DNA from 2 places in the Streptomyces sp. NBC_01497 genome. Region 2 is predicted to be linked to the other one. Evidence: riboswitches for the same ligand, from Rfam matches in the RefSeq annotation. Region 2 holds a riboswitch; the other holds the start of a gene.

Region 1 (15,903 bases), 2.0 Mb from region 2:
CGTCCAACGGGACGACGAGATCTTTCCCAGGGAGGGCCAACTCGCCCTCTTCGACGCGCTGGGCTCGCAGGACAAGCGACTGATCTGCTTCGACGGCCCGCACACCACGACGGATCCCCGTGCGATCACCCGCTGGCACCGATTCGTCTCCCACCATCTGACGGTCGACGGCAGTCGGCCGGATGACGGGCCCCCGGCGCCCAACAGCCGTGCGTCCCCACCTCCTTCACCTTGACGCACGGAACGGGCCGGTCACGTCCCCGGAGGTCCGCCGGCGCGGCCGGTTCCGTGAGGGACGGGGGCGCGGGCCCGAGCGGAAATGCCCGGCACAGGGGTAGCGCCCCTCAGCAGCGCTCGCTTAAGCTGACGCGCCACGATTGAATCGTTTCATGTCGGAGGCGGCCCCTTCCCCCGTTCGCGGGGCCGCCGACGTCGCGAGCTGATGGGGACGTGATGTTGTTCGATCACCGCAGGACGAGGTCGACTTACTGGATCGGGGTCGTGGCGATCGTCATCGCCCTGGCGTGCGGCGGACTTCCCTTCTCCTCCCTCCCCGAGGCAGAGGCCGCCTCCGCGCCTCTCTCGGTGGCGCGGCTCACGACGGACTCCGCCACGGATCCGCTCGGGATCGACGACGTGCACCCCGCGCTCGGCTGGACGCTGCGCTCCCCCGTCAACAACCAGCGGCAGAGCGCCTACCGGCTCCTCGTGGCGAGCAGCAAGGCGCGACTGGACCGGGGCGACGCGGACGTCTGGGACAGCGGCAAAGTCGCCACAGCGCAATCGACCGGAATCGCGTACGGCGGCCCCCAGCCTGCGTCCGGGCACCGCTACTACTGGAAGGTGCAGGTCTGGGACGCGCGGGGCCGGACCTCGGCGTGGAGCGAAACGGCCTGGTGGGAGATGGGCCTGCTGAACACCGCGGACTGGGGCGGCGCCCAGTGGATCAGCCCCGACACCGGTTCCTCCATGACCTGGTCGGACTTCACACTCGACACCGACTTCACCATCAAGGCCGGCGCGGCGAGCGTCCTGTTCCGTGCGAAGGACGCACGGAACTACTACATGTGGCAGGTCAACACGGTGACCACGCCGGGCAAGGTGATGCTGCGTCCGCAGCTGCAGAGCGACGGACACTTCAGCACGCTCGGCGAGGTCGATCTCACTCCCGTGATCACCGACGCGAACGCGTCGGCCCGGCACCACATGAAGATCACGGCGGACGGCGCCACGATCACGACCTGGATCGACGGGACGCGGGTCGACACCCGCACCGACGCCACCCTGACGCGGGGCACGCTCGGCTTCCGCACCTCCACCAGCGCGAACGTGGCCGAGGACGCCCTCTACGACAACCTCGCGGTGACCGGACCCGACGGCACGCGGCTGTTCGCTGATGACTTCTCCACCGCGGCGGACCCCCGCTTCCCCGGCTCCACCGTCACGGACGGACAGCTCGAACCGAAGGGCGACCCCGTCCTGCTCGACCCGGATCCCGACGCGCCCATGCTGCGCAAGTCGTTCAGCCTGCCCAAGAAGGTCGCGCGCGCCCGGGCCTACGTGTACGGCCTGGGCTTCTACGAGATGCACCTGAACGGGCACAAGGTGGGCGACCATGTGCTGGCGCCCGGGAGCACCCCGTACGACCAGCGTGACCTGTACTCCACCTACGACGTCACGGACCAGCTGCACAAGGGCGCCAACGCGGTCGGGATGTGGCTCGGCAACGGCTACGGCGATCAGTTCAGCCCGTACGGCTTTCGGTGGACGGGGCCGAAGCAGGCTCTCATGCTGCTCACGGTCACCTACACCGACGGGACGCGCCAGAACATCACCACGGACCCGACGTGGAAGTGGTCGTCCGGCGCGATCACCAGCAACGACCTGTACGCGGGCGAGAGTTACGACGCCCAGCAGGATCAGCCCGGCTGGGACGCGCCCGGCTTCACCGACATCTCCTGGCAGGGGGTACGGACCGTGCCCGCCCCGGCCGGACGCCTCACGGCGGACACCGCGCCGCCGGTGAGGGTCACCGGAACGCTCCGTCCCGTCACGCTCGACGAACCCCGGCCCGGCGTCTACGTGTACGACTTCGGCCAGAACGTCGCCGGCTGGCCCCGCCTGCGGGTCCACGGCCCGGCGGGAACCACCGTCCGGATGCGCACGGCCGAGGAGGTCGGTGAGGACGGGATGCTCGACACCGTCACGAACAGGGCCGCCGCCTCCACCGACAGCTACACCCTTGCGGGCGCCCGCGGATCCGAGACCTACGAACCTCGCTTCACTTACCACGGTTTCCGCTACGTCGAGGTCACCGGATACCCGGGCACCCCGAGCGCGAGCAGCCTCGACGCACGCGTGGTGCACGCCGACGTCGCCTCGACCGCCACCTTCGACTCGTCAGACCCGCTGCTGAACCGCATCTGGCAGAACAACCGGTGGAGCATCCTGAACAACTCGATGAGCCTTCCCACCGACAACCCGGTCCGCGACGAGCGCACACCGCCTGGCATGGACGTGCAGGCCTACCACGACGCGTCCACCACCGAGTTCGGCATGGACCGCTTCTACGCGAGCTACCTGAAGGACATGCCGCCGGGCACGGCGCTGCCCAACGACGCGTCCAACGCCCAGCAGCCCGACATGGGCGGCGACCAGATCAGCCTGGCCTGGACCCTCTACGAGCAGTACGGCGACCGGGCCACCCTCGAAGCCGCCTATCGGGCCATGAAGGCGTTCGTCGACACCAACGCCTCCGACGTACCCGGCCACATCTGGCCCGAGAACCGCGGTTTCGGTGACTGGTGCCCGCCCGACCTCGGCCCCCACGCGAACGGCGGGATGGGCGACGCGAGCGCGGGCAGTTGCACGAGCGAGGTGTCCGTGGTCAACACCGCCCTTTCCTATCTCCAGGCCACGGACGTGGCCAAGGCGGCCGGGGCACTCGGCCACCCCGACGACGCAGCTCGCTACCGGCAACTGGCCGACAGCATCAAAGCGGCCTTCAACGCACACTTCCTCAACGCGGCGGGTGACACGTACGGGGACGGCCGCCAGGTGACGAGTGTGCTCCCGCTGGCCTTCGGCATGGTGCCCGCCGAGGACCTGCACGCCGTGGGCGCACAGTTCGCCGACACCGTCCTGCACAAGGACGCGGGCCACCTCGACACCGGGATCTTCGGGACCCGGTATCTGATGGACGCCCTGTCGGCGATCGGCAGGACCGACATCGCGATGACGGTCCTCGACGCGAAGAGCTATCCCGGCTTCGGCTTCGAGATCGCGCAGGGCGCGACGAGCTCCTGGGAGGAGTGGACCTACCGCTCCAGCATGGAAACGCACGACCACGCCATGTTCGCCGGGATCAACGCCTCCTTCTCCAGCCTGCTGGGCGGCATCAGTCCCAGCGCTCCCGGCTACCGCACCGTCATGATCGACCCGCAGGTGCCGGACGGCCTGCGGCACGCGTCCGCCTCCGTCGACACCGTGCACGGCACCGTCGCCACGTCGTGGACCAGGACCGGCAGCCGCTTCGCCCTGACCGTGTCCGTCCCGGTGGGGGTGACGGCCACCGTCCACGTACCCCGGACGAGCGGGAGCGCCCCGAGCGCCGCCACCGCAGGCGCGAGGACACTGCGGAAGGACGGTCAGGAGACGCTCTACACCGTCGGCTCGGGGACCTGGCACTTCGCGAGCTGACAGCACCGCAGCGCGGCAACGACCGCAGTGGGGGGCCGGCTCGCCGGCCCCCCACTGACCTCTTCGCCCGCCCGCAGATGTCCGCGTGCCCGCCCGCCCGGGCCTGCTGGCCCGAAGGGCCCCGTTCCCCTCGGAGGCCGGCACCGCGCAGGGCGCGGCCGGAGCCGCAGGGCCGGGCACGGCTCTCGCGCCGAACGCCCGGTCCTCCCGTGCGCCGGGGCATCGGCGCGACGCAACCGGCCGGCGACAGCGAGGGCGGAGGACAGCGTGCCACAGGACAGCGAGGCGGCGGCCAGGTCGGCGGCGTCAGCGCGGGCCGGTCGTCCCGTTCACCGTCCGACTCGTTGACGCGCACATGCAGACTGGCTACATTCGGCGAGCACTCTCCATGCGTAGCGGCGCCCCAACGCGCCCAGAAGGTAAGGGAGTTGCTCATGAGATCGCTGCCGCCACCGGCATCGCGCCACCCCCAGCAGACAACGTTGTCCGACCCTCTCCCGAGCTCCTCGCCCGGCGGATCTGACAACGTTGTCCAACCTGCACGGCCAGGGCTCGGCGTGCCCGGGCGACGCTCCGCGACCGCACGGCCGCGCAGGACGTTCGGCCGTGCCGCCGGAGGCGTACTGACCGTCGCGGCGCTGGCCGCGGCCGGCCTCGGAACGCCCGCCCTGGCCGCGAGCGGCCCCGCTCTGGTGGCCTCCCCCGCCGCCCTGGTCAACCCGCTGATCGGCACCTCCAACCAGGCCGACGACTTCCCCGGGGCCGACGTCCCCTTCGGCATGGTGCAGTGGAGCCCCGACACACCCTCCCGCCCCTCCGGCGGCGGTTACGAGTACAACGACTCCTCGATCACCGGCTTCAGCCTCACGCACATCGCGGGACCGGGCTGCGGCGCCGCGGGCGACGTGCCCGTCCTGCCGACGGTGGGGGCGGTCAGCACCACGGCGACGGACTCGTACGCGCACGGCAACGAGTCCGCGTCGCCCGGCTCGTACAAGGTCGCCCTCGACAACCACGTGACCACCGAGCTGACCACCACCACCCGCAGTGGCATGGCGCGCTTCACCTTCCCCGCCACGACCCAGGCCAACCTGATCTTCAAGCTGGCGGGCAGCCAGAACGGGGACACCGCGCCCCAGTTCACCGTCGTCTCCAGCACGGAGATCAGCGGCCAGGTGACCAGCGGCAAGTTCTGCGGCGCGGGCAACACGTACACCGTGCACTTCGACATGGTCTTCGACCAGCCGTTCACCGGGTCGGGCACGAGCGCCGCGACGAAGGCACAGGCCGCACCCGCGCCGTCCGCGAAGCGTGCGTCCAAGAACGCCCCGGAGAAGCCGAACAAGCCCCAGCTGCACGGCTCGATGCCGAAGGCCGCGACGTCGGCGTCCACGGCCGCACCCGACGCGGCGGCGTCGAGCGCGCACCTCACCTTCAACACCACCTCCCAGCAGGTGGTGCAGGCCAAGGTGGGCATCTCCTACGTCTCCACCGCCAACGCGGTCGCCAACCGCACCGCGGAGAACACGGGCTGGAACTTCGACTCCACACGGGACGCCGCACGTGACGCGTGGAACGCCGAGCTCGGGAAGATCCAGACTGCGGGCGGCACCGCCGACCAGCAGACGGTCTTCTACACCGCGCTCTACCACTCACTCCTGCACCCCAACGTCATCAGCGACACCAACGGCCAGTACTCGGGCTTCGACGGCAAGACCCACACCGTCGACTCCGGCCACCGCGCCGCGTACGCCAACTACTCCGGCTGGGACACGTACCGCTCCCAGGCGCAGCTGGAGGCACTGGTCGATCCGCAGACCGCGTCGGACACGGCGCAGTCGATGGTCGACGACTACGCCCAGACCGGCACGTTCCCCAAGTGGTCGGAGAACAACGGCGAGAGCTACGTGATGGTCGGCGACCCGGCCGCCGCGATCCTCGCCGACTTCCACGCGTTCGGGGCGACGAACTTCGACACGTCCACCGCGCTGACGGACATGGTCTCCGAGGCGAGCAGGACGAACAACAACCGCCCGGGCCTGAACTACCTGAGCAGCCCCGGATACATGCCGCACGACGGCAGCTACGGCTGCTGCAACTTCTACGGTCCCGTCTCGACGACGCTGGAGTACAACACCGCGGACTTCGCCCTGTCGGCGTACGCCGGGGCACTCGGCGACAGCGCCGACCAGAAGACGTACGCGGACCGCGCCCAGGACTGGCGCAACGTCCTGAACCCGGCCTCGGGCTTCGTCCAGCCGCGCGACGCCGACGGCACCTGGGTCGGCGGCTTCGATCCCACCAGCGGCAACGACATGGTCGAGGCCGACTCGTGGATCTACACCGGCATGGTGCCGTTCGACGTCGCGGGTCTGGCCACCGCCAAGGGCGGCAACGCGGCGATGAACCACTACCTGGACACCACGCTGCGCAGCTACACCGGCGCGAACGGCTACGCCTGGGTCGGCAACGAGCCCAGCATCGAACTCCCCTGGGAGTACGACTACACCGGTGAGCCGTACCGGACGCAGTCGACGGTCCGCAGCGTCCAGGACCAGATCTGGACGAACACACCGGGCGGCCTGGCCGACGGCAACGACGACCTCGGCGCGATGAGCGCCTGGTACGTGTGGTCCGCACTCGGGATGTATCCCATGACACCCGGCACCTCGGACCTGGCGCTCGGCTCCCCGCTGTTCACCCAGGCCGTGGTCACCCTGCCGTCGGGCAAGACCCTGACGATCAACGGGAACGGCGCGGCGGACAACGCCCCGTACGTGCAGTCCGCCTCCTGGAACGGGGCGTCCTGGAACAACGCCTACGCACCCACCGCGGCGATCACCGGCGGTGGAACCCTCTCGTACACCCTCGGTACCGCAGCGAACACCTCGTGGGCCGCGGGGACTTCGGCGGCTCCCCCGTCGTACGGCGGCAGCCTGGCCGCTCCCGCCAAGCCGCGGGTCGGGCCCGTCACCGCGGGCGTGTCCGCGAGCCTGTGCGTGGACGACCAGGGCTCCTCGACCACGGACGGCAGCCACGTCCAGCTCTGGGGCTGTGACAGCACGGCGGCGCAGGACTGGACGATCGCGGCCGACGGCACCCTGCGCACCCTCGGCAAGTGCCTGGACGTGTCGAACAGCGGCACGACCAACGGAACGCCCGTCCAGCTGTGGAACTGCAACGGCACGGGCGCGCAGAAGTGGACCGCCGGCTCCAACGGGTCCCTGGTCAACCCCGGGTCGGGGCTCTGCCTGGACGACCCGTCCTCGTCCACGACGCAGGGCACACAACTGGCGCTCTACACCTGCAACAGCAGCGCGGCACAGAAGTGGGGGCTGCCTTCCTGAACCGTCGCGCCGTGGTGGCGCCGCCCACACCGGGCGGCGCCACGACGGCCTGCTCCGCCGCGAGCCCGGGACCGCGCTGCGGCGCGGATACCGGTGGCGGGTGCGGCAAGACCTGCTACCGGGGCACGGGCCCTCGCGGGTACAGGCGCGCGAGCGCCCGGGCCCTGGCTTCCACGACGGCCGTGCGGGCCTGCCACTCCGCCTTGTCAGCGTGCGCCCGCTGCCCGGTGACCTGGCCGGGCCACTTGCGGTAGAGCAGGCCCGGCTCACGGGTGAACCAGCCCGGCCCGGTGGCCTCCAGGGCCAGGAGCAGACCGGTGTCCTCGGAGGCCGGCAGCGCCATCCAGCCGCCCAGGGCGAGCAGCAGTTCGCGGCGGACGCACAGCGTCGCCGGGTGGACGAGCAGCCGGTGGTCGTGACCGGCCCAGTGGGCGAGGATGCCGCCCGGTTCCAGCCGCCCGTGAGCGGGGTCCGTCTCGAACGAGACGGTGGAACCGTCAGGCAGCAGGTCCAGTGCGCGAGATGTCGTCCAGCCGATGTCCGCATGGCCCTCCAGCGCGAGGATGTCGCGGGCGAGGGCGCCGGGCGGGAGCTGGTCGTCGGCGTCCAGGACGCGGACGTAAGGGCCGTGCGCGTGCGCGAGGGCCAGCGTCCTCGCGGTGCCGGGACCGCCGGGACGTCCCTGGTGGAAGGAGACGCGTGGATCGGCCGGCACGTAGGGGGCGACGGTGTCGCTGTCGCCGTCCTGCTGTATCAGCCAGTGCCACTCCCAGCCCTCGGGCATGCGCTGCCCGCGCAGGGAGCGGTAGGCGTCCGCCAGGTAGCGGGCGGAGGGCGCGTGCACCGCGGTGATGACGTCGATCCGGCGCGGCACGGCACTCTCCATCTGTTCCCAGGCAACTTCGCCAGCATAGAAGCGCGGGCAGCGGACACGTCCGCGGGCCCGTCCTGCGGCGCCGTCCGCGTTCCACCACGCGCACGGGCCGCACGGCGGCCCTCCGGGAGCGGCCCACCCCCGGACCGCGCGGCGCGGGATGGGCGCGTTAGGCTGGTGGGACCGGACACGGGGTGCCCCGCGCGGGGCTGAGATCACACCCGTCGAACCTGAACCAGCTCGTACTGGCGGAGGGATGTCTCTCATGGCGCAGCCGCGTACTTCTCTGCAGGACCGCGACGATGTCGCGGACGGGGCGCGTGCGTCCGCCTTCGAGGGCCGGATGCCCGCCGCCGCGGGGGATCTGCGGATCGAGACCCAGGGCATCGCGCCCGTTCCCGGGGACCACCGTTACGGCCGGGCAGGACGGCTGTTCACCGTGTGGTTCGCGCCGAACCTCACGATGACGGGGGTGTTCACCGGGACGCTGGGCGTGGTGCTGGGGCTGGACTTCACGACGGCCCTGGTGGCGGTGGTTGTCGGCACGGTGCTGGGCGCCGTGCCGGTGGCGGGGCTGGGAACGTGGGGCAGCAGCACCGGAGCCGGGCAACTGCCGCTGGCCCGCCTGGCCTTCGGCCGCTCGGTGGTCGTGCCGGGGCTGCTCCAGTGGATGTCGTCGGTGGCCTGGGACGCGCTGATCGGCCTGTTCGGCGGGGACGCGCTGGCCCGGCTGTTCGGCTGGCCCTTCTGGCTCGGGGTGCTGGTGATGATGGCCGGGCAGGGACTGGTCGGGGTGCTGGGCTACGAGGCGATCCACCGGCTCCAGAAGGTCATGACGCTGGGGCTCGCGGTGGCTTTCGCGCTCCTCGCCGTGAAGATGCTCGGCGGGGTGCATCCCGCCGCCGTCTCGCAGGTGCACGGGGCCGACCGGTTCGGCGCCTTCATGCTGACCAGCACGGTGGCGTTGAGCCTGTCGCTGTCCTGGGCGCCGTACGCCAGCGACTTCAGCCGCTATCTGCCCAGGGAGACGTCCCGTACCCGCATGTTCTGGTACACACTCCTCGGTGTGAGTGTCTCGTTCGTCGCGGTGCAGGCGCTCGGCCTCTGGGGCGCCTCGGTGTTCACCGACCAGAGTGCGGCGGGGGTGGACCGCCTGCTCGGTGGCGGCGCGCTGGGCGCGTTCGGGCTGCTCGCGGTGGCGTGTGCGGCGCTGTGCAGCAACGCGATGAACGACTACAGCGGCTCGCTGGCCCTCCAGACGGTCGGGGTGCGGCTGCCGCGGCCTCTCGCCGCGGTGCTCGCCGCGGCCCTGGGCTTCCCGCTGGTGCTGTGGATGCACGCCGCCGACACGGTGGCGCGCTTCCAGAACGTGCTGCTGTTCGTCGGGTACTGGATTCCCGGCTTCGTCGCCGTGGTGTCGGTTGACTGGTACGCGCGCTCGCGGGCCCGGGGCGGGGCGCCGGTGGACCTGGCGGCGGAGCAGGCGGAGCGCCGCCCGTGGTGGCCCGCGCTGCTCGCGTTCGTCGTCGGTTTCGGCGCCGCGGTGCCCTTCATGAACACCTCCGTGTACGAGGGCTCCGTCGCCCACGCGCTGCACGGGGCGGATCTCGCGTACTACGTGGCGTTCGTGGCGGCTCTCGTCGTGTACGTCCCGTTCAGGCTGCGGCGCGCCGTTCGCGTCTGACGCGCCGCAGCCCTCATCGAAGTGCCCTGCTGTCAGATCTTGTTGAAGATCTTGGAGTAGGCGTATCCGACGGCCTTGTCGTACTCGTCGACCTCCCAGAAGGACAGTTCCTGCACGCCCTTGCCGGCCGCGAAGCTCTCCAGGGCGGAGGCGTCGGACTGGCTGAAGTTCTCGTCGTCGTCGTTCTGGCCCGCGATGGGCGTCAGTCCCATGCGGGCCCAGTTGGCGGCGGTGGAGCCGCCGTAGATCGAGACGAACTGCTTCACGGCGGCGTTGGCGCCGGACTCCGAGTCCTGGAGGGCGTTCTCGCCGTCGCCGAAGTCCATGGTCATGAGGTTGACGACGGTGGTCTTGACACCGGCCGACTGGGCGCCGGTCAGCAGTCCGGTGACGTCGGACTCCATCCCGTCGGGGTCGACGGCGACGGTCCAGTCGATCTGCACGGCGGGTTCGGCCTTCTGGAGCGCGGCGAGGGCCTGGGCGCGCCGCGTGTTGGCGCTGGTGTCGCCGAGGGTGCCGCCCTCGATGTCGAAGTCGAGGCGGTTGACGCCGTAGGTGTCAACGACCTTCTTGTACGCGGCGGTCAGGCTGGAGACCGAGGTACAGGTCTGGGCGAGTTCCTTGCTCCCCGCGCCGCCGAAGGAGATGGCGACGTCGCCGCCGGAGGACTTGAGCGCGTTGATCTCGGTGCTGTGGGCGCCGACCGCGTCGCCACCGTCCTCCCAGTTCAGGGTGCAGCCGGACTGCGAGGTGAGGAAGGCGAGCGTGTAGTGGTTCACGCCGGACGCCTTCTGGTCCGCGGCCATGTCCTTGGCGGTGCTGTTGTCGATCTGGAGGTAGGGAGCGGCGTACTGGGCGGGGAAGGAGGCCGTGGCGGCGTGGGCCGAGGGGCCGGCGACGAGCAGCGCCATGGCGGGGCAGAGCGCGGCGGTGAGGGCGACGAGGGGGCGGCGAAGGGTTCTGGGCATGACGGCCTTCCGCGATGTGGGGGGATGTTAGGAAGGTTTCCTAACCGCTTGGCCCAGGATGCTCCGCCGGGCGGCGCGCTCATGTCAAGACTGTTGTGCCAGGTACAGGTAAAGGACGCCGGCCCGCCCGCGCGGTCCGGCGTCACTCGCCGGGACCCTCCCGGATCGTGCGGTTCGCGCAGTGGTGGAAGGGTCGTCCGTGGACAGGGGCCGGGCCTCGTGCCGCCGCGGTGACGCGCGACGGACACGGCGGAGAGGGAGGAACGGCGCCGTGCTCCCCCGCTCCGCGCACCGACGAGTCGCACGCAATGGAGAAGCGCATGACCCAGACACAGCCGGCCGCCGACGAGGAAGCCGCGGACCCCGGGACCACGGGCCGTGCCCGGCATGCGCGGGAGGCGTCGGGGGGCGTCACCGACCTCCGGCGGGTCGGGATCGCCCCGGACTTCTGGTATCCGGTGGCGACCTCGCGGAAGGTGGCGAGGAACAAGACGTACGCCGCCTCCTTCGCGGGTGAGCGGATCGCGCTGTACCGCGGCCGCAGCGGCACGGTGTACGCGCTGGAGGACCGGTGTGCGCACCGTCAGGTCCCGCTGAGCATGGGTGTGGTGGAGGGCGAGGCACTCCGCTGCTGCTACCACGCCTGGGCCTACCGCGGGAACGGGCGCGTCTCGCAGATCCCGTACCTGCCCAAGGGGGTCGAGGGGGTCCCGCGCGGTGTGCGGGCCTACCCGGCGCGGGAGCGGTACGGCCTGGTGTTCGTCTTCCCCGGCGACCCGGAGAAGGCCGCGACCACACCGCTGCCGGACCTGCCGCAGTTCGACTCGCCGCGGCACAGGACGATGACGTTCTCCCGTACCGTGCGGTGCCACTACTCGTTCATGCACGAGAACCTGCTCGACATGAACCACCAGTTCCTGCACCGCAGTGTGCTCGGCCGGATCCAGCCCGAACTGCTCGGGTACGAGAAGGGCCCGGAGTTCGTCGAGGCGCGGTACCTGTTCACGCCCGCCGGCGGGCGCAAGGACCGCGGCGCGGGACTCCTCTCCGCCGAGGGGGTCGGCGGTTCCGCCTCGCCGGACGTCGTCACGATCCGGACGCAGTACCCGTACCAGACGCTGCAGGCGGTGCCGGAGAAGGCGGATCTGCCCGCGTTCTCACTCTGGGTCGCGTATGTGCCCGAGGACGCGGAGCAGCGCACGAACCACGCCTACGGGCTGCTCATGATCGAGAAGCCGCCGGTCCCCGGGGCGCTGCACGCCGCCTGGCCGCTGATCCGGCGGTTCACCGAACGGGTCTTCGCGCAGGACCGGATGGCGGTCGAGGCGGAGCAGCGGGCCTGGGACGAGCAGGGGGAGGACTGGAACCGGGAGGTCTTCCCGCTGATCCAGGACGTCCGCGGGGTGCTGCGCGCGAACGGCGTGCCGATCGGGTCGCCGGCCGCCGTGCACGGCGCGGCCTCGCTGTGCGGGGCCGGGGGGCAGGCGTGCGCGCCGTCGGCCGCGGCGCGAGGCGCTCGCCCCTGAGCCGGCCCGGGCACCGGGCGGCCGTCGGCGCCACGGTCCGAGCGGGGGTCCGGCAGGCTCCGGACGGCGCGAGGTGCGGCGGCTTCCGGCCACGGACGACGTGGCGTCCAGTGCGGTGCGCCGACGAGCTTCGCAGGTCAGGCGCGATCCGTCGTCGCCGGAGATCGGCCGGAACACCGGCGCTGTCCCGTTCCGGCAGACGCGCGGACGTGTCCTAGGGTGCGAGCACCATCGACGGGATGACGTGTTCCCGTCAATCACGCAAGGGGGAGACAGCATGACGAAGCAGATACGGAGGATCTCGGCACTGGTGACGGCCGGCGTCTCGGTGGCGGCCCTCGCCACGGTCCTCACCGGCACGGCGGAGGCGGCCACACCCTGCACGTACGACGGACGTACGTCGTGGTACTGCCACAACGTCGTGGGGGCGACCGTGTACGCCGCGCCCGACACCAGCCGGCCGGTGGGCACCATGAACACCAACCCGAGCTGGTTCGAGTGCAGGACCGACAACGGTGCCTACGTCGGCGGCCCGCACCCCTACCGCTGGCTGTGGACCGAGGCCGACAACGGCGAGTGGGGCTACATGAAGGACACCGACATCTCCAGCGAGACCGATCCGCTGCCCACCGAGATCGGCAACGGCATCCCGGTGCCCTGCTGACACTCCCGCGCCCCGCCACGAGGCGCAACGGCCGCCGGGCAAAGGCCGGGTGAGGAACGCGGAGCCGGCGCGCCGCGCGGCACGGGGGCCTGCCAGAATCGTGGCAGCGCAGAGACGGCGACCACGCCGCGGACCTTGGAGGACCCCCGTGCCGCAGACCTCGCAACCGCTCAGAAAGCTCGGGTTCCTGACCATCGGGCTGTTCGACGGCGACAACCCCCGGGCGGGTCACGAATCGACCCTCGCCGTCATCGAACTCGGCGAGCGCCTCGGTTTCGACAGCGCCTGGGTCCGCCACCGGCACCTGCAGTACGGCATCTCGTCACCGACGGCCGTGCTCGCGGCCGCCACGCAGCGTACGAGCCGTATCGAGCTGGGCACGGCCGTCATCCCGCTGGGCTGGGAGAACCCGCTGCGACTCGCGGAGGACCTGTCGACAGTCGACATCCTCTCGGGCGGCCGGCTCAATCCCGGCGTCAGCGTCGGCCCGCCGACGCACTACGACCGGGTCAAGGACGCGCTGTACCCGGGCACCGCCGACGAGGAGGACTTCGGCTACGGACGGGTGCGGCGTCTGCTGGACTTCGTGCGCGGCGAGCCCGTCACGGACTTCAGCGGCACGGAGGGCTTCGAGACGTACTCCGAGCGTGTGCAGCCGCATTCCCCCGGGCTGGGGCGGCGCATGTGGTACGGCGGTGCGAGTCTGCGCTCCGCCCGCTGGGCGGGTGAGCAAGGGATGAACTTCCTGACCAGCAGCGTCGTGCGGGCCGAGGAGTCCGAGGACTTCGCCGCGATCCAGCTCTCGCATGTGCGGGAGTTCCGCGCCCACCACCCCGACGGCGACCGGGGGCGGGTCTCGCAGGGACTCGTCGTCGTGCCCACCGACTCCGCCACGCCGGGGCAGCGCGCCAAGTACGAGGAGTACGCGAGGAAGCGGCTGCCGCGGACCGCCGCCCCGCAGGGCCCCGGGCGGATGCTGTTCGCGCGGGACCTGGTGGGCACGTCGGACCGGATCGCCGAACAGCTCTACGCCCTGCCCGCGTTCCGGGAGATCGACGAGGTCGCCTTCGCGTTGCCGTTCGCCTTCGACCACGAGGACTACGTCCAGATCCTCACGGACATCGCGACCAGGCTGGGGCCCGCGCTCGGCAGGCCCTCGACCGTATGAACAGCGGCCGCCGGGGGTGGTCGAAGTTGGGCTGCGATCGCCCCCAACCACCCGTGCACGTGCGCCCTGTCGAAGGCTGGTGTGTCCCCAACTCTTGACAGGCGCCTGCCGAGGGCGATTAATGGTCCAGACCATTGACCCTTCCGGTCCCCCTACGAAGGGAGAACGGTCCATGCCCGGACCCGTTCGCAGACCCGCCCGCACTCTTCTCGCCGTCCTCGCCACCGGCGCCGCCGCCCTCGGGATGGCGGTGACAGGTGCGGCCACAGCCCAGGCCGCCACCGCGCTGCCCTCCCACCTGTACGCCCCGTACTTCGAGGCGTACAACGGCGACAGCCCGGCCCAACTCGCCTCGCAGTCCGGCAACAAGTACCTGACCATGGCCTTCCTGCAGACCTCGTCCGTAGGCTCCTGCACGCCGTACTGGAACGGCGACAGCAGCATGCCCGTCGCCCAGTCCACCTTCGGCAGCGACATCGACACGATCCAGGCGGGCGGCGGCGACGTCATCCCGTCCTTCGGTGGATACGCGGCCGACGACGGCGGCACCGAGATCGCCGACAGCTGCACCAACGTCGCCTCCATCGCTGCGGCTTACGAGAAGGTCATCACGACCTACGACGTCAGTCGCATCGACCTCGACATCGAGGACAACTCGCTGCGGAACGCGGCGGGCATCGACCGGCGCAACAAGGCCGTGAAGATGGTCCAGGACTGGGCGGCCGCCAACAACCGCCCCATCCAGTTCTCCTACACACTTCCCACCACGACACACGGCCTCACCGACGGCACCGCCGGCGACGGCAGCGGGCTCTCCGTCCTGAAGAACGCCGTGTCGAACGGGGTGAAGCTCGACGTCGTGAACCTCATGACGTTCGACTACTACGACAACGCCACCCACAACATGGCCACGGACACGCAGACCGCCGCCCAGGGCCTGCACGACCAACTCGCCGCGCTCTACCCGTCCAAGAGCGACGCACAGCTGTGGAACATGGTCGGCGTCACCGAGATGCCGGGCATCGACGACTTCGGCGCGCCGGAGACGTTCACCACCGCCAACGCCACCTCCGTCTACAACTGGGCGGTGACGAAGGGCATCAACACGCTGTCCATCTGGGCGCTGCAGCGGGACAACGGCGGCTGTGCCGGTCAGGGCGGCTCCGACTCGTGCTCCGGCACAACGCAGAGCACCTGGCAGTTCAGCCACACCTTCGAGCCGTTCAACGGCGGCACCACCACCCCGCCGGCGAACGGCATCTCGGTGTCGCTCTCCCCGGCCTCGGGCTCTCTCGCGCCCGGCGGGTCCACCACCTCGTCGGTCGCCACGGCCTTCTCCGGCAGCGGTACGGCCCCGTCGGTGAAACTCAGCGTCAGCGGGGCGCCCGCCGGCGTCACAGCGAGTGTCAGCCCCGGCTCCGTGACCGCGGGCGGCAGCGCCACCCTGTCCGTGAAGACGACGTCGGCCGCCGCACCGGGCACGTACACCCTCACGGTGAACGGCGCGGCCGGTTCGACGACCGGCTCCGCCACCTACAAGCTGACCGTGACCGGCGGCGGTTCGTGCTCCGCGACCGGCTGGAACGCCTCGTCGGTGTACGTCGGCGGCGACTCCGTGTCGTACGGCGGGCACACCTGGAAGGCCAAGTGGTGGACGCAGGGCGAGCAGCCCGGCACCACTGGCGAGTGGGGCGTCTGGCAGGACCTCGGGGCCTGCTGATCCCGGCGCCGCGGCACTGAACTGCGCGGCGCGCTCCACTCGTTCGTCCGCTCGCGGGGGCCGGTGCGTACCGGCCCCCGCGTGCGTGCCGGGGTCTTCCGGTGCCGGACACGCGAAGAAAGGCCGGTGCGGCGCGGCGAGGGGACATCACCCGACATGACGGCCTTCGGCATCCGATGCGCGGCGGACCTGACCGGGCCGGGGGGCGAGGGGGCCTTGTGGGGCACGCGGGGACAGCGCTTTCATACACCCG
Region 2 (15,903 bases):
GACGAGGAGCAGGCGGCGGTGGTCGCGAGGATGCGGATGCGCAGCGGTCCCGCGGTGGCGTTCCTGCTGGACGCCGGCACCTGGGCGCCGGTGCCCGGCACGGCGGCTCCGGCCGGCTCCGGTGCGGGTCAGCGGGCCGGGCAGTTGCGTGAGGCGGGCTGGAGCGTGGTCCGGGTCCCACCCGGGGGCGCGCTGCCCGCGCTGTGGCGCCAGGCGGCGGAGGCCGGCCAGGGGGCGTACGCGCCGGATGCCGGTGACCCGGGCGGCGCCGGGGAGCGGGCGGCTCCCGGCGCGGGCGGCGGCAACGACCGACGGGAGGGCTGGGCGGCGGGCGACCGGAGCCACCCGGACGACGGGAACACGGGCGAGGGCGGCCCGCAGGACGGCGGCCGTGACGGTTCCGGCGCCGCGGGGCGGGCCGCGACGGGCGGCCCCACGGGATTCTCCGGAGGATGGTCATGAGCGGCCGGGGCAAGCTGACGCTGTGCGCGCTCCTCGCCACACTGCTGGCGGCGTGCGCGCTGCTGCCGCTGGTCAACTCGTACCTGTGGCTGCTGGAGGCGGCACTGCTGGCGGGCCTGGTCAGCGCGGTCGGCGCGCTGACGCGCCGGATCCCGCTCGCCCGGACGCTCACCGTCGTGATCCAGGCGGTCCTCGTGCTGCTGATCCTCACGGTCGTCTTCGCCCGGGGCGTCGCGCCGCTCGGCCTGCTGCCGACCCCCGAGGTCTTCCAGCGGTTCTCCCAACTGCTCACGGCCGGGGGTCAGGACGTCACCCGGTACTCGATCCCCGCACCGCCGACCGAAGGCATCAAGCTGATGCTGATCGGCGGTGTGCTGATCATCGGGCTGGCCGTCGACGCGATCGCGGTGACCTTCCGCAACGCGGCTCCCGCCGGGCTGCCGCTGCTCGCGCTGTACTCGGTGGCCGCGGGCATCTCGGGCGGCACCGGCTCCACCGCGAGCTGGCTGTGGTTCCTGCTCGCGGCCGTCGGCTACCTCTCGCTGCTCCTCGCCGAGGGCGGCGACCGGCTCGCCCAGTGGGGCCGGGTCTTCGGCGGTGGAGCGCACCGGCCGGGGCGGCCGCCGGGCGCACCGCCACAGCGGGCGTCGGCACCGGCCCGCACCGGCCGGCGCATCGGCGTGGTGGCGCTCGGCACCGCCCTCGTCGTTCCGCTCGCCCTGCCCACCCTCGGCGGCGGCCTGCTGGCCGGCATCGGCGGCGGCAACGGCTCCGGCCTCGGCGGCGGAGGCACCATCTCGGCGGTGAACCCCCTGGTCTCGCTCCAGGACGACCTCAATCAGAACGACGACCGCGAGGCACTGCGCTACCGCACCAACGCCGCGGACGGGCAGGGCATGTACCTGCGGATCATGTCGCTCGACCAGTTCGACGGCACGACCTGGCGGTTCTCGCAGCGCAAGGTGCAGGACGTACCGGACTCCCTGCCGACGCCGCAGGGACTCGCCCCCGCCGTGCCCGCCACGAAGATCGCGACGAGCATCACGGCCGCGCCCTGGTACCGGCAGAACTACCTGCCGATGCCGTACCCGGCCACGGGTGTGTCGGTCAAGGGCCGCTGGCGCTACGAACCCGAGGGCCGCACGCTCGTCGGCGACCGGGGCCAGTCCACACGCGACGCGCGCTACACCGTCGAGAGCCTGGAGGTGAACCCCACCCGGCAGCAGCTCGCGACGGCGGGGGCGCCCCCCGCGTCGCTCCGGCGCGAGTACACCGAGGTTCCCGCGAGCCTGCCGGCCGTGGTGAAGAAGACCGCCCAGCGCATCACCGCGGGCTCCCGGAACAACTACGAGAAGGCCGTCGCGCTCCAGGACTGGTTCGCCGCCGACGGGGGCTTCACGTACGACACCCACGTCAACTCGGGCACCGGCCCGGACGCGATCACCCGGTTCCTGAAGGACAAGCGCGGCTTCTGCATCCACTTCTCCTTCACGATGGCGGCCATGGCCCGCACGCTGGGCATCCCCGCCCGGGTGGCGGTCGGCTTCGCGCCGGGGACCCCGGAGGGCGACGGCACCGTGGACGTGGGGCTGCGGGACGCGCACGCCTGGCCCGAGCTGTACTTCCAGGGCGTCGGCTGGACCCGTTTCGAGCCGACGCCGAGCCGGGGCAGCCTCCCCGCCTACACGCTGCCCGCGTCGCCGTCGGACCCGGACTCCGGGACCTCCACGCAGCCCGCAGCGCCCGAGTCGGCGGCGCCGTCCACGGCCCCGTCCGCGTCCAGCAGCTGCGCCGCGCAGGACCAGCGCCTCGGTGAGTGCGACCAGGCGGCGGCCCAGGCCCCGGTGCCGCCCTCCGGCCCCGGCGCGCACGGCGGCACCTGGGGGCTGATCGGCGCCGGGATCGCACTGGTGGTGCTGATCCCGCTGCTTCCGCTGCTGTACCGGACAAGAGCCCGCTCCCGCAGGCTCACCGCGGGCGCCCACCTCGGCGCCGACCCTGCCGCGCCGGTCCTCGCCGCCTGGCGCGAGCTGACCGACACGGCGTGGGACCACGGCATCGTGCCCGACGACGCGCGGACGCCGAGACGGGCCGCCGAGCGGATCGTCCGGCTGGGCTCGCTGGACCCCGCGGCGGCCCGATCCGCACACCGGCTGGCCGACGCGGTGGAGCAGGTCCTCTACGCACCGGACCCGGCGCCGCGCACCGGCCTGGCGCAGGACGTGCACCGGGTCAGGGCCGCACTGCGCGCCTCCGCGGGCCGGGCCACCAGGCTGCGCGCGCTGCTGATGCCGCGCTCGTCCGTCCGGGTGGTCTGGGCGCTGTCGGAGCGCCGGGAGGCGCTGGCGTCCCGCTGGGCCCCGCAGCGGCTGCTGCCATCCGCCTGGCGCCGGCCTTAACGGCGGGGGCGGGCGGCGCGGGCGGGGGCAGACCGGCCCCGCCCGCGCCGCCCGCCGCCCCTCCCGCTCTCGCGTCCGCGTCCGGCCTTCCTGCTTTTCGCCCGGTCCCCGTCCGGCCTTCCCGCGTCGCTCATCCGCGGCCGGGCGGCGGCAAGGGCCGGCGAGGAGGAGGGCGAGGGCACCGGCTGCCGGGCCGAAGGGGCGGCGCCACCGGGGCGAAGCGGGCGGGCGGACGACGAAGGGCGAGGCGGGCGTGCGGACGACGAAGGGGCGGACGCGTCGCGCGTCCGCCCCTTCGTGCGAGCCTGCGGCTCGTCCCGCCGTGCTACCTCACTGGCCCTGCTCATCCCGACGCCGCTGCCAGCGCTGCTCGATCCTGTCCATCATCGAGCGGTGCTGCCGCTGATCGCGGCCACCGCCCGTGGCGCGGCCCGGTGCCGCGATCTGCTGCTCTCCCCGCTTCGGTGCCCTGCGCCAGCCCGTGATGGCCAGCACGGCACAGGCGAGCATGACGAGGAACCCCACCACGCTGATCCAGATCTGCTGGGCGACCATTCCTGACATGAGGAGCGCGATACCCACCAAGAAGCCAACGACCGCCTGGTAGACCCGTCGCCGGGTGTACGTACGCAGCCCGCTTCCCTCAAGCGCTGTCGCGAACTTGGGATCTTCTGCGTACAGCGCTCGCTCCATCTGCTCGAGCATTCGCTGCTCGTGCTCCGAGAGCGGCACGGAGTCCTCCTAGTCGTCGGCCGCGGGGGCGGCCGGTATGCGGCTCCTTCAGGATAAGCGGGGAATCGCCCCCGAGAAACCCGCCCTCAACGCCATTTCAGCAATCCGAGCCGCCATGGGGACGCGGCTGCTGAGGCGTTGATTCCCCAACACGTGATCCCTCATGCCGGATGGTGTACCCCGATCATACGGTGCCGAGCCCATGGACGGGCTGGCTTGTGTCGTACTCCATGCGGTACCCGTGGGACCGCCGCCGCGGCGGCCGTGCCTGATCAGCCCCGCTTCTCCGCCAGCACGTGCAGCTGGGTGGCGACCGCCTGGAAGGCCGGCAGGACCGCGGCCGTGGCCTCCAGCTTGAGCAGCGCTTCAAGAGCGCCCGGTTCCGTGTCCACGAGGCCGCCGGGGACGAGGTCCGCGAAGATCCGGACGCCGTGCACCGACGCCACCGTGAGACCGGCGTCGGAGACCAGGTCCGCGAGCTGCTCCGCCGTGAAGCGCCGGGGAACCGGGTCACCGGAACCCCAGCGTCCGTCCGGGTCGATCAGGCTCTGGCGGGCCTCGGTGAAGTGCCCGGCGAGGGCGCGGGCGAGCACGGCGCCGCCGAGGCCCGCGGCGAGCAGGCTCAGCGCGCCGCCGGGTCGCAGCGCCTCGACCGCTTTGCGCAGCCCGTCGGCCGGGTCGTCCACGTACTCCAGGACGCCGTGGCACAGGACCGCGTCGAAGCCACCCGGCTCCACCACGTCGAACAGGCCGTTGATGTCGCCCTGCACTCCCCGTACGCGGTCGGCGACGCCGGCCTCGGCGGCCCTGCGCTCCAGCGCGAACAGCGCGTTCGGGCTCGGGTCCACCACGGTGACCCGGTGGCCGAGGCTCGCCACCGGAACGGCGAAGTTTCCGGTGCCCCCGCCGGTGTCGAGCACGTCGAGCACATCGGATCCGGTGGACTTGACCCGCCGGGCGAGGGCCTCGTCCACGACCTCCCGGACCACTCCGGTGCGCAGGGGGCCGCGACGGGACGACGGCGACTCGCCGCCGACGGCGGGGGAAGGGTCCGACACGGCAGTTGACTCCTCGGCGCGGCCGCCGCTTTCCTGCGGCAGGGCGTGGACGGTGCGTGCCGTCCACCCTATTGCCTCCTCACCTGCCCCTCATGCCCCGGCGTACCCACCCGCATCACATGTCGCCCGGGCCGGGCCGCGAACCGATCCGGCCGTCTCGCCACCTGTCCTCGGCCTGCCGGGGACAGGTGGCGAGGAGCCGATCCCTCACCGGACGGGGCCGCCGCGCAGCGACGGCTGTTCGCGGCGGGGCAGCGGCAGCGTCGGCTCACGGACCAGCAGCCGCTCCACGAGCCGCAGGAACATCTCGACGTCCCGCACCAGGTCGTCGGCGTCGCGCATACCCGCCGCTCCCTGTATGCCGGCCTCCGCACGGGCCCGCTTGCCCGCTCCGGACGCGAACAGCGCGCTCCACTCGGTCAGCTCGGGAGCGATCTCCGGCAGCACTTCCCAGGCACTGCGGATGCGGTGGCGCCGCTGCGGGGTGGTCTCGGGCCGGCCACGGGCGGCGAGGACCGCGGCGGCGGTGCGCAGCGCGGCGAGATGGGCCGTCGCGTAGCGCTCGTTGGGTGTTGCGAGCGTGCCTGCCTCGTCGAGTCCGGCGCGGGCCTGGCCCAGCAGGTCCAGGGCCGCGGGCGGTGCGCCGGCGCGACGGGTGACGGGGTGGATGTCGGTGGGCGGACCGGTCGTCGGCGAGGGGGCGGGGCCGCCTGCCGGGAGCCGGCGTGCGGCGCCTGCGGAGGAGCTGGCCATGACGAACCTCCTGTCGCGTGTGACGGCACGGTGGCCGTCTGTGTCCCATAGTGCGGGCCGCCACTGACAATCGGCTCCGACCTGGCCTTTCGCCCACCACGCACCGTCAAGGCCGCTGCGCACCGTCCAGGTGCCCGGAGAACGCACGGGGCCCGTGCCCCGGCGCTTCACGCGCCGGGGCACGGGCCCCGTCTCCCCCGTACGGCCGCGGACCGCCGTGTCCCCCGTCGGTCCGCCGCCCCCGGTCCTGTCCCCCGTCCCCCCGTCCGAGGTGGGAGGGCCCGGCTTCCTTGCCGGTCACCGGTCCCTCCGCCGTGCTCCCCCGTACCGGCAGGGGCCGTCACACCGTTCCGCCGCCCCGTGTCGGCGGTGCCGGTGCCGTGTCCCTCCCGCGAGCTCCACTCTTCCGTTTCCACGGGGTCTCCCCATCCGCGCCGCTACTCATCCAGGCACCTGAGTACGCCTACTCAGGTCCGTGCGGGCCACGGGCGGCCCCGTTCCAACTCGCCCCCGAGTGGCTAGCCTTGGGGGATGTCGGTACTCCCTCTCGTCTTCACCGGCGGCTGGGCCGCCGGAATCAACGCGTACGCGGTGGTCCTGCTTCTCGGCGTTCTCGGCGCGACCGGCCTGAGCGACGACGTCCCGGACGCGTTGCAGCGGCCCGACGTCCTGATCGCGGCGGGCGTGCTGTTCGTCTGCGAGGCGGTGGTGGACAAGATCCCGTACGTGGACACCCTCTGGGACGCCGTGCACACGGTGATCAGGCCTGTCGTGGGCGGGGTCGTGGCCGCGCTGCTGGCGGGGCACAACGGCTCGCTTCCGGAGCTCGCGGCCGCGGCGACGGGCGGCTCGACGGCGCTCGCGAGTCATCTGGTGAAGGCGGGCACGCGCAGGGCGGTGAACACCTCTCCGGAGCCGTTCAGCAACATCGCCGTCTCCACCCTGGAGGACCTGGGCGTCGCCGGGATCATCACGCTCGCGCTCTTCCACCCGGTGGGTGCGGCGGTCCTCGCCGCGGCCCTGCTGCTGACGGGCGTGGTGGCGATCGTGTTCCTGGCGTCCCGCATCCGGTGCTTTCGCGGGCGCCGCGCGGAGCGCCGGGCCCTGCGGCGTCCCACGGCCGGCCGGGCCCCCTACCCGCCGGGCTGACGCGCTCCCCGGGGCCTGCTCGGGGGCCGGGGAGCGATGTCGGTGGCTGCCGTTAGAGTCACCGGCATGGCACGGATTGCGGTGATCGGCGCCGGGATGGGCGCGATGGCGGCGGCCGCGAGACTCGCCGTCGCGGGCCACCGGGTGACGGTGTACGAGCGGACGGCGACGTACGGCGGCGCGGTGGGCAGGTTCGAGCGGGACAGTTTCGTCTTCGACACGGGCCCCGGCGTGCTGCACGTACCCGCGGTCTACCGCGACCTGTTCGTCAAGACGGGCAAGGAGCCGCTGGAGCGCTGTCTCGAACTCGTGCAGCCGGCGCACGACGCGCTCCACGTCTTCGCGGACGGCACGCGCGCACTGCTGCCGAACGCGTCGCGCGGGGGCGTGATCGCCGCGCTGGACGGGGCGTTCGGCGCAGGCGCGGGCGGACGCTGGGCCGATTTCCTGGGCCGCGCCGGAGAGGCCTGGGCGCGCGCCCGCCGTCCGCTGCTGGAGGAGCCGCTGCCCGCTGACCCGGGGCCGCTCACCCGGGACCCGTACCCGGCGCCGCGGCAGCGCAGGCTGCTGCGGGGTGCCCGGCAGGCGACGACGCTCGCGGAGATCGGCGCGTGGGAGCTGGCGGTGCCGGGCCTCGCGACGCTCCTCGACGGGTACGCGCTGGCGTACGGGCTCGATCCGCGCACGGCGCCCGCGAGCGCGTCCGTCCTGCCGTATCTGGAGCAGACCTTCGGCACGTGGTACGTGCGGGGCGGGATGCGGGAACTGGCCCGCGCGGTCCACGAACGGTGCCTGGCACGCCGGGTGGAGTTCGTCTTCGGCGCCGGGGTGCGGGCCGTCGTGGAGAAGGACGGCGCGGTGGCGGGCCTGGAACTGCTCGACGGCGCGTCGGTCGCCGCCGACATCGTGATCGCCGGGGCGGATCCGTCGGCGCTGGTGGCGCCCGAGCTGTGGACGGACGCCCGGGCGGCGCCGGCCGGGCCGGAACGCGCGGCGGTGCCCGGCCGGTTCACGGTACTGCTGGCCGTGCGGGGCGGGCGCCCGGCCGGGACGGCGCACCGCACGGTCGTGCACGCGCCGCCGGCGGACGCCGAGGCCGAGGCGGTCTTCGGCGGTCCCGGCCGAGCCCCCGCTCTCCGTCCCACGGTGACGGTGCTCCGGCCCGACGACGCCTCGACGCGGCCCGACGCGGAGCACGAGGCGGTGACCCTCACCGCGACGGTCGCCCCGCAGGGTGCCGTGGACTGGAGAGACACCGCGCTGCGCGAGCGTTGTGCCGACGCGCTGGTCGAGGCGGCGTCGGCGGCCGTGCCCGGCCTGCGCGAACGGATGCTGTGGCGCGAGGTGCGCACGCCTGCCGTGACCGAGGCCGAGACGGGCGCGCCCGGCGGCGGCGTGCCGGCACCCGCCCTCGCGGGGGCCGGCGGGCGGCTGCTGCATCCGCCCAACGCGACCCGTCTGCGCGGCTTCTACCTGGTCGGCGGCCGGTCCCATCCGGGCGGCGGGCTGCCGCACGCCGGCATGTCGGGTGCGCTGGTGTCCGGACTGATCGTGGAGGGACCGGAGTTCCGGGGCTCGCGGTGACGGGCACCGCCCGTGGGTGAGCCGTTCACGGCAGGGAGCGCCTGCGGGTGCGCGCCGCCGCGACCCCGAGGGCGGCCCGGCGCAACGGGCGTTGTCGCGACCGGACTGCCCCGAGGTCCGCTGGGGACCGGGAGCACGCCGGGCGGCGGTCAGTAGCGGTAGGGGCCGCCCGCTTCACGCTCCGGCTCGTGCTGTTGCTGTTGCTGCTGCTGCTGCTGCTGGGGGTCGTAGCCGTACGAGGGTTCGTAGGTGGACTGGGGTGCTTGCTGCCCCGACGCGTTGTCACGCTGCTGCGGGACCCAGACACCGCCGGGCGGGGTGTCCGTGGCGTACGGGTCCTGGTACCGCTGCTGCTCGCCGGGCGCCTCGTACGGGGCGTAGGACGGGTCGTAGCCGTTGTACTGCTGCTGGTACGCGGGCTGCTGGTAGTCGGACTGGGCGTAGTCGGCCTGCTGGTAGTCGGCCTGCGCGTACTCGGCCTGCCCGTACTCGGGCTGCTGGTAGTCGGACTGCTGCTGTTGCTGCTGCCCGGCGGCGCCGTCCGCGCCGTACGCGGCGTAATCGTCCTGCCCCGTCGGGGTGTTCTGGCCCGCCTGAGCGCCCTGGCCGGGCTGGTCCTCGTAGCCGTACCCGTATTGCTGCTGCTGTGCGTAGGCAGCCTGGTCCGCCTGATCGCCGTACGTCTCGTAACCGGTGTACGTGCCGTACGCGTCGTGTCCCGTGGGCTGCTCGTAACCGCCGTAGGTGTCATACCCCGCCGGGGCGTACTCGGTGTGGCCGCCCTGGCCCTCGGCCGCGAACGCCGCGGCGCCGAGGCCGCCCTGGCCCGTGCCGCTCGTCGTGTCGTCGTACACGCCGTACAGCTGGCCGGTGTCGTCCGGCATCGGCTGCGGGGCGTAGACCTGGGCCGCCTCGGCCGGGTTCCCCCCGCCGGCCTCCGGCGGGAGGTCCTGGGGCGCGGCCGCCGACACCATCGTCTGTTCCTCGGGCGCCTGAAGCGCCACGTCGGAGACCTGCGGGTGCGGAGCGCCCTCCGCGTCCTCGTCGCCGCGCGCGCCGCGCGCCGCGTCTCTGCGACGTCGGCTGGCGCCCGGCCGCCCGCCGACGGCCCAGCCCGTCGAATAACCCTTGCGGAACGACATGGTCACGTACGTCTGCCCGACGGCGAAGGCGATCGCGCCCAGCACGATCACGACGATCGACGGCAGGACGACGCCGACGACCACCGTCACGAACCCCACGAAGGCGAGCGCACGCCAGCGCAGCCGCGCCTTGTACTGGAGCAGCACCTCGCCGAGGAGCCACAGCGCGACAAAGCCGAACGCGATGTAGAGGACCGTATAGCCCATGTACGCCCCTCTCGTGCGGCCACCGCCCCGGGTGGTGTGCGGCGCCGCTCAGGAATGTCTGTGCAGTCCGAGATTCTCGTAGATCTCAAGTGTCGCAGTGGAGTTGTTCAGCGTGATGAAGTGCAGCCCCGGCACTCCCTCGGCCAGGAGCCGCGCACAGAACTCCGTGGCGAACTCGATGCCAATGGAGCGTACAGCCGCTGGATCCTCCGCGACCGCGAGGATCCGCGCTTTCAACGCGTCGGGGACGAGCGCCGTACTGAGCGATGGCAGCCGCTCCAACTGCTTCACGCTGGTGACGGGCATGATCTCCGGGATGATCGGCGTCTCGCAGCCCGCCGCGGCGGCACGGTCCCGCAGCCGGAGGTAGTCCTCGGGCCGGAAGAACATCTGGGTGATCGCATAGTCGGCGCCCGCACGGCACTTGGCGACGAAGTGCCGGATGTCGCTGTCCCAGTCGGGTGAGCGGGGATGCATCTCGGGGAAGGCGGCCACCCCGACGCAGAAGTCTCCGGACTCCTTGATCAGCCGGACCAGTTCGATGGCGTACTCGACGCCCTCGGGGTGCCTGACCCACTCCCCCATCGGGTCGCCGGGCGGGTCGCCGCGTACAGCGAGGATGTTGCGGATGCCGACCGCCGCGTACCGGCCGACCATGTGGCGCAGTTCCGCGACGGACTGGCCGACGGCCGTGAGGTGCGCGACAGGGGTGAGGGTCGTGTCGGCGGCGATCTGCTCGGTGGCCTTGACGGTGCCGCTGCGGGTGGAACCACCAGCTCCGTAGGTGACGGAGACGAAGCTCGGGGCGACGGCCTCGATGCGGCGCAGGGCGTTCCAGAGGTTGCGCTCGCCCTTCTCGGTTCTGGGCGCCCAGAACTCGAAGGAGAAGCTGGTCTCACCGTCGGCGAGGACATCTCCTACGGTGCGCGCACGCGGAGTCCAGGTGGACGGGGTACCGAGGGCCATACGAGCAGGTTATCGACTTGCGGCGGGCGCCGTCACACCGTAGGGCCCCGGACCTGTACCCACCGAGGGGCGGGAGTCCGCTGGAGTCCGCCGCGCCGCGGCTCCTTGAGCCGGGCACCCGGGGGTGCGAGTTCGCCGCACCGAGGGCGGACCCCGGACCGGTCGCCGCCTCGGACCAGGCCGCCCGTCGCGGCGAGCGGCCTGGTCCGGCGCACAGCCCGCGCTCAGTGGCCCGCGGCCGCCGTCGCGCGCTCCCTGACCCGGGCCGCGAGCGCCGCGCTCGCGGCGGCGGGGTCGTCGGCCTCCGTGATGGCCCGTACGACGACGATCCTTCTCGCCCCGGCGTCCAGCACCTGGTCGAGGTTGCCCTCGTCGATCCCGCCGATGGCGAACCAGGGGCGGTCGACGCCGAGGGCCTCGGTACTGCGCGCCGTGTGCCGCACGAGGCCGAGCCCCGGCGCGTGCCGCCCCGGCTTGGTGGGGGTCGGCCAGCAGGGGCCCGTGCAGAAGTAGTCGACGCCCGGCTGGGTGGCCGCCGCGTCCGCCTCGGCCTCCGCGTGGGTGGAGCGGCCGATCAGCGGCCCGTCGCCGAGGATGGCGCGGGCGGCGGGCACCGGGAGGTCTCCCTGCCCGAGGTGCAGCACGTCCGCGCCGATCGCGTGGGCGATGTCCGCGCGGTCGTTGACCGCGAGCAGCTTGCCGTGCCTGCGGCAGGCGTCGGCGAAGACCCGGAGGTGGTCGAGTTCCTCCGCGGCCTCCAGTGTCTTGTCCCGCAGCTGGACGATGTCGACCCCCGACGCGAGGACCGCGTCGAGGAAGGCGGGGAGATCACCCTGACGCCTGCGGGCGTCCGTGCACAGGTAGATACGGGCGTCGGCGAGCGCCGCGCGGGCCGTGGACATCGGGTGATCCCCCCACTGGTACCGCCCGGGGCGGTGGTGTCGTCTGTCGTGTTCTGTCGGCTCACGCCGGGCGGCCTCGACCGCCCGGCGCCAGAGGGCGAGCGCCTGCGCCCGGCGTCAGAGGGCGAGCGCCTGCGCCCGGCGCTTCACCTCCGTGCCGCGGTTCTCGCTCAGCGCCTGCGCGGGCGTGCCCGGCAGGGTCGGATCGGGCGTGAACAGCCACTCCAGCATCTCCGCGTCGGAGAAGCCGTCGTCCTTCAGGAGCGTCAGCAAACCGACGAGGCCCTTGACGACCTTGTCGCCGTCGATGAAGGAGGCGGGTACCTGGAGTGTCCGGTTCTCACCGCGCCGTACGGCGATCAGCTGGCCTTCCTTCACCAGCTGGCGAACGCGCGTCACCTCGACATCCAGCTTCTCCGCGATGTCGGGGAGGTGGAGCCACTCGGGGACGAGAGCATCGATCTTTGCGTCAATCTCGGTCACGAGGACAAGCCTGCCATCCCGGACTGACAGACGGTAGTCGTGGCGGTCCGGGCGGGGCATGCGCCCACCCCTGCGACCCATGGCAGGGCAGGCCGCAAGGGGATCGGCATGCCGTGCCGCACCGCGGAAAAAACCTGGGAAGTCCGCTCGTGGGGCCTTCGGGGGATGCTCGGAGGATCCTCCTGGCGCCCCCAGGAGGATGGCCGGAGGATGCCCGAAAGACGTTCCGAGGACGTTCAGAGGACGTTCAGAGCACCGATTTCCTCAGTGGTACGGCCGGATCGGCGGCCCGCTCCGGGTCGAGCCGGGCGCCCGACTCGATCAGTTTGCGGCCCTGCGCCAGGTCGCGGGGCCTGCCGACGGCGAGGAGCGCGACGAGGACCCCGTCCCGCAGCCACACGGCGGACCAGGCCGCGCCGGCGCGGTCGCCGCGCGCGACGAGCCGGTCGGCGCCCGTGTGATGGCCCGCGTACTGCACGAAGCGCCCGAACTGCTCGGACCAGAAGTACGGCACCGGATCGTACGGCTCCCGCGTGGCGCCCGTGATGCGGCCGGCGACGGTGACCGGGCCCTGGAGGGCGTTGTCCCAGTGGTGCACGAGCAGCCGCTCGCCGTAGCGCGCCGAGGGGAAGGACGCGCAGTCGCCGACGGCGTAGACGTCGGGCAGCGAGGTGCGCAGCCAGGCGTCGGCGCGGACGGCCGCGTCGGAGTCCAGTGCGACGCCCGAGCCGGCCAGCCAGGATGTCGCGGGCCGGGCACCGATACCGACGAGGACGGCGCCCGCCGCGATCCGCCGGCCGTCCGTGAGGACGACCGCGCCCTCTTCGACGTGTTCGACGCGCGTGCCCGTGAGGAGCGTGGCGCCGCTCTCCTCGTACCAGGCGGCCATCGGCGCGGTGATCTCGGCGGGGAGCGCTCCCGCGAGCGGCAGGTCGGCGGCCTCCAGGACGGTGACGGCGCAGCCCGCGGCGCGCGCCGCGGTCGTGAACTCCGCGCCGATCCAGCCGGCGCCGACGATGGCGATCTCGTGCTGCGCTTCCAGTACGGGCCGCAGTCGCTCCACGTCGTCCAGCGTGCGCAGGACGTGCACGCCGGGCAGGCCCTCCGTACCGGGCAGGGTCAGTGGTCGCGCGCCGCAGGCGAGGACCAGCGCGTCGTAGGCGATGGGCCCTTCGGCCGTGTCGATCTCGCGCTCGTCCGGCCGCAGCCGGGTCGCGGCGAGGCCCAGCCGCAGTTGCACGTCGAGTGCGGCGAAGTCGATGTCGAAGGCGGAGCTCTCGGCCTGGCCCAGGAGCAGGGCCTTGGACAGCGGAGGCCGGTCGTAGGGGGGATGCCGTTCCGCGCCCACGACGACGACGGGCCCCGCGTGGCCGCTCTCGCGCAGCGCCACCGCGGTCCGCACACCGGCCATGCCCGCACCGACGATCACGACTCTCTGATCCTCGCTCACGCGATCACCATAGATCCCCACCGCCCCGGGCCGTGTTACAGGACGGCATGACAGGGTCTAGGCTTGCCCGGGAAACCTCGCGGGAGCCCGGACGGACCGGGCTGAGAGGGAGGCTGGGCGGCCTCCGACCGTACGAACCTGATCCGGGTCATGCCGGCGAAGGGAGGGGCTGACGACCGTGCAGCCTTCTGACATATCCAACTCATCCGACACGCACGGGACACCGACCGCCGCGTCCCCGGCCTCCGGTGCGTCCTCCGCGTCCCCGACGTCTGCTGCGTCCCCGACGTCCGGTGCGGCCGACGCCTCCCCCGCCTCCGGCGCCTCCGGCGTCTCTCCCGTGTCCGGCGCGTCCGGCGGGTCGGCGGCACCCTCCGCTTCGCCGGGCTCCGCGCCCGCGGGGGCCGGCGGGTACGACGTCCTGGTGATCGGCGGCGGGATCATCGGCCTCGTCACCGCGTGGCGCGCCGCGCAGCGCGGCCTGCGGACCGCCGTCGTCGACCCGGAGCCGGGCGGCGGGGCCGCGCAGGTCGCGGCTGGCATGCTGGCCGCCGTCACCGAACTGCACTACGGCGAGGAGACACTGCTCGGCCTCAACCTCGCCTCCGCGCGCCGCTATCCACGGTTCGTGGCGGAGCTGGAGGAGGCGAGCGGCCGGGACACCGGCTACCGGGCCTGCGGCACGCTCGCCGTGGCGCTGGACAGTGACGACCGCGCCCACCTGCGCGAACTGCACGCGTTCCAGCAGAAGTGCGGCCTCACCTCCGAATGGCTCGGCGGCCGCGACTGCCGTCGGCTCGAACCGATGCTCGCGCCGGGCGTCCGGGGCGGTCTGCGCGTGGACGGCGACCACCAGATAGATCCACGCAGGCTGGCCGCCGCGCTGGTGGTGGCGTGCGAGCGCGCGGGCGTGGCACTGCACCGCACCTGGGCCCGGCGGCTGACCGTCGTCGGGGACCGGGCCACCGGCGCGGAGCTCGCGGACGGATCGGCGCTCGGCGCCGGCCAGGTCGTGCTCGCCGGGGGCAGCCTGAGTGGCAGGCTCGCGGGCGTACCGGACGAGGTGCTGCCGCCGGTACGGCCGGTGAAGGGCCAGGTACTGCGGCTGACCGTGCCGCGTGCGTACGCGCCGTTCCTCTCCCGCACGGTACGGGCGGTGGTGCGCGGCGGGCACGTGTACCTGGTACCGCGCGAGAACGGCGAACTGGTGGTGGGCGCGACGAGCGAGGAGCTCGGCTGGGACACCACGGTCACGGCGGGCGGTGTGTACGAGTTGCTGCGGGACGCCCACGAACTCGTCCCCGGCATCACGGAGTTGCCGCTCACCGAGACCCGCGCCGGACTGCGGCCGGGCTCGCCGGACAACGCGCCGCTGCTCGGCCCCACCGCCCTGCCCGGGTTGCACCTGGCGACCGGGCACTTCCGCAACGGCGTACTGCTGACCCCGGTGACCGGGGACGCGCTGGCCGAGGCCTTGACGACGGGCGAACTGCCCGAGGTCGCACGGCCGTTCACACCGGAGCGGTTCACGGGTTCGCCGCGTCCCGCCGGCTCGTCGCCCGAGGGGACGCACCGGACCGAGATGTCCGTACGAGAGGGGCTGCTCGCATGAGCGACGACACGGCGGCACGCGTGGTGCGCGTGTCGGTGAACGGCGAGCCGCGTGAGGTCGCGGCCGCCACGACGCTGGACGAGCTGATCGCAACGCTGACAACGGCGCATTCGGGCGTCGCGGCGGCGCTCAACGAGACGGTGGTGCCCCGGGGCAGCTGGCCCCGGACGCGGCTCGGCGACGGCGACCGGGTGGAAGTCCTCACCGCCGTACAAGGAGGCTGACGGGGATGGCGGACGATCCACTCACCATCGCGGACGTGACGTTCACGTCCCGACTGATCATGGGAACGGGCGGTGCGCCCAGTCTCGACGTGCTGGAACGGTCCCTGGTCGCGTCGGGCACACAGCTGACCACCGTGGCCATGCGCCGGCTCGACCCCGGCGTGCAGGGTTCGGTGCTGTCGGTGCTCAGCCGGCTCGGCGTCCGTCCGCTGCCCAACACGGCGGGGTGCTTCACGGCCGGCGAGGCCGTGCTGACGGCCCGCCTCGCCCGGGAGGCGCTCGGCACCGACTGGGTGAAACTGGAGGTCGTGGCGGACGAACGGACGCTGCTGCCCGACCCGGTCGAGACGCTGGACGCGGCGGAGACCCTCGTCGACGACGGCTTCACCGTGCTGCCGTACACGAACGACGACCCGGTGCTCGCGCGGAAACTGGAGGATGTCGGCTGCGCGGCCGTGATGCCGCTCGGCTCCCCCATCGGCTCGGGCCTCGGCATCCGCAACCCGCACAACTTCAGCCTGATCGTCGAGCGGGCGGGCGTTCCGGTGATCCTCGACGCGGGCGCGGGAACCGCCTCGGACGCGGCGTTCGCGATGGAGCTGGGGTGCGAGGCGGTGATGCTCGCCTCGGCGGTGACCCGGGCGCAGTCACCGGTCCTGATGGCCGAGGCGATGCGGCACGGCGTTCAGGCGGGCCGCCTCGCCCGCCGCGCCGGGCGCATCCCCCGCCGCCACCACGCGGAGGCGTCCTCCCCGGAGGCGGGCCGCGCGAGTCTGGACC

What was found. A riboswitch is a leader RNA that binds a small molecule or an ion and turns the genes downstream of it on or off. The one in region 2 is predicted to bind thiamine pyrophosphate.
Region 1: it holds a riboswitch for thiamine pyrophosphate, as region 2 does, so the genes downstream of both, OG310_RS34385 (purine-cytosine permease family protein) here and thiO (glycine oxidase ThiO) in region 2, are expected to answer to the same signal.

Annotation. Positions count from the first base shown of each region.
Region 1 covers NZ_CP109427.1:8,136,065-8,151,967, reverse strand. The annotation lists gene OG310_RS34405 (dienelactone hydrolase family protein) at 1-235, shown strand, start outside; partial or broken gene OG310_RS38645 (glycoside hydrolase family 78 protein) at 454-906, shown strand; partial or broken gene OG310_RS34400 (family 78 glycoside hydrolase catalytic domain) at 1,486-3,699, shown strand; gene OG310_RS34395 (lectin) at 4,257-7,046, shown strand; gene OG310_RS34390 (glycosyltransferase family 2 protein) at 7,162-7,932, opposite strand; TPP riboswitch at 8,101-8,194, shown strand; gene OG310_RS34385 (purine-cytosine permease family protein) at 8,186-9,604, shown strand; gene OG310_RS34380 (glycosyl hydrolase family 18 protein) at 9,637-10,572, opposite strand; gene OG310_RS34375 (aromatic ring-hydroxylating dioxygenase subunit alpha) at 10,893-12,098, shown strand; gene OG310_RS34370 (hypothetical protein) at 12,376-12,762, shown strand; gene OG310_RS34365 (LLM class flavin-dependent oxidoreductase) at 12,911-13,930, shown strand; gene OG310_RS34360 (glycosyl hydrolase family 18 protein) at 14,103-15,650, shown strand.
Region 2 covers NZ_CP109427.1:6,172,475-6,188,377, reverse strand. The annotation lists gene OG310_RS26100 (DUF58 domain-containing protein) at 1-462, shown strand, start outside; gene OG310_RS26095 (transglutaminase TgpA family protein) at 459-2,861, shown strand; gene OG310_RS26090 (DUF3040 domain-containing protein) at 3,192-3,593, opposite strand; gene OG310_RS26085 (class I SAM-dependent methyltransferase) at 3,866-4,582, opposite strand; gene OG310_RS26080 (SAV_6107 family HEPN domain-containing protein) at 4,859-5,404, opposite strand; gene OG310_RS26075 (DUF4126 domain-containing protein) at 5,936-6,553, shown strand; gene OG310_RS26070 (phytoene desaturase family protein) at 6,620-8,137, shown strand; gene OG310_RS26065 (hypothetical protein) at 8,287-9,486, opposite strand; gene metF (methylenetetrahydrofolate reductase [NAD(P)H]) at 9,535-10,452, opposite strand; gene thiE (thiamine phosphate synthase) at 10,677-11,354, opposite strand; gene OG310_RS26050 (Rv2175c family DNA-binding protein) at 11,472-11,837, opposite strand; gene OG310_RS26045 (NAD(P)/FAD-dependent oxidoreductase) at 12,085-13,287, opposite strand; TPP riboswitch at 13,357-13,469, shown strand; gene thiO (glycine oxidase ThiO) at 13,709-14,899, shown strand; gene thiS (sulfur carrier protein ThiS) at 14,896-15,123, shown strand; gene OG310_RS26030 (thiazole synthase) at 15,129-15,903, shown strand, end outside.